One region of the Geobacter sp. SVR genome, then DNA from elsewhere that is predicted to be linked to it. Evidence: riboswitches for the same ligand, from Rfam matches in the RefSeq annotation. Region 1 holds a riboswitch; the other holds the start of a gene.
The links. A riboswitch is a leader RNA that binds a small molecule or an ion and turns the genes downstream of it on or off. The one in region 1 is predicted to bind cobalamin.
Positions count from the first base shown of each region.

Region 1 (3,192 bases):
TGACCTCAGCCACACTCTTTCCCGCAATGGCGGCGATGATGGCCGAGGAGGGGGTGGTGTTGCCGATCCCCATCTCGCCGGTGCCGACCAGGGCGACTCCTTCGGCTTTGCACTGATCGGCCAGTTCAATGCCGACTCGCACCGCAGCCTGCATTTCATCACCAGTCATGGCCGGTCCCTTAGCGAAATTGCGGGTGCCGCGGGCGACCTTGCGGTGAATCAGCCCGGGCGTATCGCCGAAGTCGTAGTTGACCCCCACATCCACCACCCGCACCTCAGCCCCGCTGTGACGGGCCAGCACGTTCACCCCGGCGCCGCCGCCAAGGAAGTTGAAGACCATTTGAGCGGTGACCTCGCTGGGATAGAGAGATACTCCCTCCTCGACGATGCCGTGGTCGCCGGCAAAGGTGAAGATCACCTTCTTCGACAGATCGGGCTCCTCGGTGCCGCCGATGGCGGCCATGCGGCGCGAGAACTCCTCCAGCCTGCCCAGTGAGCCGGGGGGTTTTGTCTTGTTGTCGAGCCTTTTCTGGGCCTTGTCCATCAGGGTAGCGTCAACCGGCTGAATGCGCTGCAGGGTCTGTTGTATGAAATCCATGTGCTGCTCCTTCCGTCTGCATTGTCTCAGAAAAGATCCGCGTCAATCCGCCGTTTAGGCCCCTTTGGGTCCATCCGCGCAAATCCGCGTGCCATTGTTTTTTTGTCTGTGTGTTATTTGAGTCGCAATGGGATACCGCTGGCCACCAGCCAGGCCTCGTCGGCCGCTGCGGCCACCATTTGATTGGCCTGTCCAGCCAGGTCGCGGAAGAGGCGCCCCAGGCGGTGTTCCGGCACGATGCCCATGCCGACCTCGTTGGAGACGATGATCACCGGCGTGGTCATGTCCCGCAGGGTGTCGGCCAGACGGCGCACCTCCTCCAGGATCCGTTCTTCCGTCTCCCAGCCCGGATTCTCGTCCAGCAGGAGCAGGTTGGAAAGCCACAAGGTCAGGCAATCTACCAGGATACCGTGATAGGCACCATCGCAGCAGGTCAGGGCCCGGCTCAGGTGCAACGGCTCCTCGACGGTCTGCCATTCCGGGCCGCGGCGTTGTTGGTGTTTGCCGATGCGCTCGTCCATCTCGCTGTCCAGGGACTGGGCCGTTGCCAGGTAACACAGCGGCGCCCCGAACTCAAGGGCCAGCTTTTCGGCAAAAGTGCTCTTGCCGCTGCGGGTCCCGCCGGAAATGTAGATGATGCGTGCCATGTCTCCTCCTGTTGTTCCGGCCTGCGTGCGCAATAAAAAAGCCCCGGACACCATTACAGGGCAGGGGCTCGAACGCAGGATCTGAACGTGATACTATCCGGCCTCGGCCCCTCGTTCCACGGAGGTCCCAAAAACCATCGGACTGGCAGGTTTCCTGGCTCGGGGATCGTCCCTTCTCCGCGCCTTCCCATCCTCTATCGGACAGTGACATCGTGCGGAGTCGGTCCCCCCTTACAGTTGCGGGTCAGCGAGGGATTTGCACCCTCTTCCCTTTTACCCGTGCTCATCGAAGCACGGCACCAGACCACGTAACAACGACATCTTTTTTTCATGTCGCACACATTACGGGTTGGCGTTCTTTAGCAGCTAAGCGCCGAAAAGTCAAAAGCAAATCTTCATCGGGAATTTTTTACAGATCCCCCTTGATTTTTGAAATTCTGTTGTTATATTTACCGCTGTTAGCACTCGGGTCATATGAGTGCTAATTCTGTCAGTGACAGCATACAAAACAACCACAGCATAGAAAGGAGATGGGCAAGATGAATTTGAGACCGCTGCAGGACCGCATCATCGTCAAGAGAGTCGAGGAAGAGACCAAGACCGCCGGTGGGATTTTTATCCCCGAAACCGCCAAGGAAAAGCCGCAGCGCGGCGAGATCGTGGCTGTCGGCAACGGCAAGAAGACCGAGGACGGCAAAGTGCTGCCGCTGGATGTCAAAGTGGGCGACAAAGTGCTGTTCGGCAAGTATGCCGGAACCGAAGTCAAGGTTGATGGGAATGACTATCTGATGATGCGTGAAGACGACATCCTCGCAGTTATCGAATAGAGCGGCTTCGCCAAAGGTCCATCTGCGGCGTTGCGCTCTTCGCGGAACGCTCAACGTACAGTGAGTACGCCTCGCGCCCCGCTCATCGCGCGCCTTGCATCTGGAGCCTTTTGCTGTGCCGCATGAAAATCAAAACAATACAACATGGAGGAATAACATGGCTGCAAAGATCATCAAATTCGACCAGGACGGTCGCAATGCCATCCTGAAAGGTGTCAACACCCTGGCTGACGCCGTGAAGGTAACTCTCGGTCCCAAGGGCCGCAATGTCGTTATCGACAAGTCCTTCGGCGCTCCGCTGATCACCAAGGACGGCGTGACTGTGGCCAAGGAAATCGAGCTGGATGACAAGTTCGAGAACATGGGCGCACAGCTGGTGAAGGAAGTCGCTTCCAAGACCTCCGACGTTGCCGGCGACGGTACCACCACCGCCACCGTTCTGGCCCAGGCCATCTACCGCCAGGGTTCCAAGCTGGTTGCCGCCGGTCACAACCCGATGGAAATCAAGCGCGGCATCGACAAGGCCGTTGAGACCATCGTGGCCGAACTGCAGAAGATCTCCAAGCCGATCAAGGACCACAAGGAAATCGCCCAGGTTGGCACCATCTCCGCCAACAACGACAAAACCATCGGCGACATCATTGCCGAGGCCATGGAAAAGGTCGGCAAAGAAGGCGTCATCACCGTCGAGGAAGCCAAATCCATGGACACCACCCTGGAGACCGTGGAAGGTATGCAGTTCGACCGCGGCTACCTCTCCCCCTACTTCGTGTCCGATCCGGAGCGCATGGAAGCTGCCCTGGAGAACGCCCTGATCCTGATCCACGACAAGAAGATCTCCAACATGAAGGACCTGCTCCCGGTGCTGGAGCAGACCGCCAAGTCCGGCCGTCCGCTGCTGATCATTGCCGAGGACATCGAGGGTGAGGCCCTGGCTACTCTGGTAGTCAACAAACTGCGCGGCGTGCTGAACGTTTGCGCCGTCAAGGCCCCCGGCTTCGGCGACCGCCGCAAAGCCATGCTGGAAGACATCGCTGTTCTGACCGGCGGCCAGGTGATCTCCGAAGAAGTCGGTTTCAAACTCGACCAGACCACCATGGACATGCTGGGCCGCGCCAAG
Region 1 is NZ_AP024469.1:3,754,158-3,757,349, reverse strand. It holds gene cobT (nicotinate-nucleotide--dimethylbenzimidazole phosphoribosyltransferase) at 1-598, opposite strand, end outside; gene cobU (bifunctional adenosylcobinamide kinase/adenosylcobinamide-phosphate guanylyltransferase) at 712-1,245, opposite strand; cobalamin riboswitch at 1,372-1,564, opposite strand; gene groES (co-chaperone GroES) at 1,776-2,072, shown strand; gene groL (chaperonin GroEL) at 2,230-3,192, shown strand, end outside.

Region 2 (3,192 bases), 2.1 Mb from region 1:
TCTGGCCTCGGGCATGTTCGACGGCACTCCGCGCAAAAGCCCCGTGGTCGTGGATCGGGCTGGCGGCATTGCCGAAGTCCTTTTCGAAAAAACGCCGCATCACCGCAATGACGGACGGTTCCAGCGGCGTGGTTGCATTGCAGTCCAGATAGATCGCCATATCCCGCTCCCGGTGTTTTTTCCAACTATAGAACACCAAAGTGTATATAAAAAATATATTGTTTTTATCGTCGTTATATATTTTATATATACACAAACGGAGGCTGACATGGATCTGCGACAGTTACGGTTTTTTCTGGAAGTGGCCGATTCCGGGAGCTTTACCGGTGCGGCGGAAAAGTTGCACATTGCCCAGCCGGCCCTCAGCATTGCCATCAAAAAGCTGGAAGAGGACCTGGACGTGGTGCTCTTCAACCGGCGGGACCGGAAGATTACCCTGACCGCCGAGGGGGAGGTGCTGGCGCGGCACGCGCGGGAGATACGCCAGGGGGTGGCAAAGGCACGGCAGGAGATCGACGACCTGCGGGGACTGTTCAAGGGGGAGGTGCGGGTCGGCCTGACCCCGATGCTGAGCAGTTTTTTCTTTCCCGGGATAATCTCCGCCTTCAAGCGGCGTTATCCGGCCCTGCACCTGTCCGTTCACGGCGACAGCGCCTGGAACATCCAGCGCAGGATCGAGTCGGGAGAGATCGACATGGGAGTGGTGGCCGGAGCAGTGCCGGAGGGGCTCGATTCCCACCACATGGTGCGGGAGGAGGTTGTGGCCTGCGTCCATCGCAGCCATGCCTGGGCCGGGCGGAAAAAGATGCCGCTGGCCGAGCTGCTGGGGGAACCGTTGATCCAGTTCGAGGAAGGATATCACCTGCGGGAGATGATCGACGAACTGGCAGCCCGGGAAGGGCTCTCTCCCGTTACGGTGGCGGAATCGAACCTGTTTTCCCTGGTCAGAAGTCTGGTCAGGGAGGAACTGGGCCTGGCCTTTTTCCTCAAAATGGTGGTTGCTCGGGATGCGGAGGTTGCGGCGATCTCCTGCGATCCGCCGCTCTTTCTCGATCTCTCCATAGCCTGGAAAAAGAACACCACCCTTTCCCGGGCCAACCGGGCGTTTGTCGATTTTCTCATCCAGGAAGTGGATGAGTATTACCTGCTTGCCCAGGCGGCCGGCACGTTTCCATTGCCGTGATGTCCGCTTCCGGCCGTGCAAAAAGAAAAGCCATTGACACACAATATGGCACCGTGCTATACGACGGACGCAATATCTTGTTGCGAAAATATGACAATCGAATATCGGATCACGGCGCCCGCAAGGGCTTGATAGGGAAGAGGGGTGTAAATCCCCCGCGGACCCGCCGCTGTAAGCGATGACAAAGGGCAAGATGCCACTGACTGATGAGGTCGGGAAGGCGCCCGGAGGACGAATCGCGAGCCAGAAGACCTGCCATGATCCCAACCACTATTCAGAAGGCCGATGCCAGAACATCGGCCGGAACTCTCCGGGACTGGGAGCAGGTGGATAACGGGAACAGGCGACTTTGAACACGGAAAGTCCGCATGCTGCTTCGGCAGATGCGGACTTTTTTTATGGCTGTTTCCGTTGCGGTACCCTCCCCCCCGGACTCCAAACCAGAAAACCACAGCAGAGAGTTGGGCACGCTTTGCTCTGCCTGACTATGAACCTGAACTGCAATTGCACGCGGATTCACGCGGATGCGGCGGATGAACGCAGATTTTGGTTATCCGCGTCTATCCGCTCAAATCCGGCCTTTTCCGCGTTCCATGAAGATTTTGGGGTTCTCTGTGTCCTCTGTGGCAAAAGCCTTTAAGGAGTCTTCACCATGCCCCACACCGAACCACTGCCCGTCCCGGCAATCGTCGTCAAACGCGATGGTTCCCGCGCCCCCTTTGACGCCAACCGCATCCAGTCCGCCATCCTGCGGGCCGGCAAGGCCACCGGCGAATTCACCGAGGACGAGGCCCACCTTCTGACCCGGCAGATACTGAAAGTCCTGCGCCACCGCTTCCCCCTTGAACCGCCCCAGGTGGAGCAGATCCAGGACGTGGTGGAGCAGGCCCTGATCTCAGCCAACCACTTTGCCACTCTGCGGGCCTACGCGGTCTACCGGGAGCAGCGCCACAAGCTGCGCCAGGACCAGAAGACCGTGGTGGACGTGGCATCCTCGGTCAACGAATACCTGGAGCAGTCCGACTGGCGGGTCAATGCCAACGCCAATCAGGGCTATTCTCTGGGGGGCCTGATCCTGAACGTCTCCGGCAAGGTGGTGGCCAATTACTGGCTCAATCACGTCTATCCGCCGGAGGTGGGGGAGGCCCACCGGGAGGGTAGCCTGCACATCCACGACCTGGACATGCTCTCCGGCTACTGCGCCGGCTGGTCTCTGCGCATGCTGCTCACCGAGGGGTTCAACGGCGTACCGGGCAAGGTGGAGGCAGCCCCCCCCAAACACATGTCCAGTGCAGTGGGACAGATCGTCAACTTCCTCGGCACCCTGCAGAACGAATGGGCCGGGGCCCAGGCCTTCAGCTCCTTCGACACCTACATGGCCGCTTTCGTGCGCAAGGACCGGCTCACGTACGAAGACGTGAAGCAGCAGATGCAGGAATTGATCTTCAACCTGAACGTCCCCTCCCGCTGGGGCACTCAGACCCCGTTCACCAACCTGACCTTCGACTGGACCTGCCCGGAGGACCTGAAGAACCAGGTGCCGGTCATCGGCGGTGAAGAGATGCCCTTTACCTACGGCGAGCTGCAGGAGGAAATGGACCTGATCAACCGGGTCTATATCGAGGTCATGACAAGAGGGGATGAAAAGGGGCGGGTCTTCACCTTCCCGATCCCCACCTACAACATCACCCCCGATTTCCCTTGGGAGAGCAAGAACGCGGAACTGCTGTTCGAAATGACCGCCCGCTACGGCCTGCCCTATTTCCAGAACTTCATCAACTCCGAGCTCTCCCCCACCATGATCCGCTCCATGTGCTGCCGCCTGCAACTGGACCTGCGGGAACTGCTCAAGCGGGGCAACGGTCTGTTTGGCTCGGCCGAACAGACCGGCTCCATCGGCGTGGTGACCGTCAATTGCGCCCGGCTCGGCCACCTGCACCCAGGGGATGAGGCAGCCCTGTACCGAGACCTGGACCGGCTGCTGGACCTGGCCCGCACCAGCCTGGAGA
Region 2 is NZ_AP024469.1:1,636,450-1,639,641, reverse strand. It holds gene GSVR_RS07580 (cysteine desulfurase family protein) at 1-160, opposite strand, end outside; gene GSVR_RS07575 (LysR family transcriptional regulator) at 269-1,183, shown strand; cobalamin riboswitch at 1,279-1,458, shown strand; gene GSVR_RS07570 (ribonucleoside triphosphate reductase) at 1,836-3,192, shown strand, end outside.
Region 2: linked by a shared signal. The riboswitch ahead of GSVR_RS07570 (ribonucleoside triphosphate reductase) and the one ahead of cobU (bifunctional adenosylcobinamide kinase/adenosylcobinamide-phosphate guanylyltransferase) in region 1 are both predicted to bind cobalamin.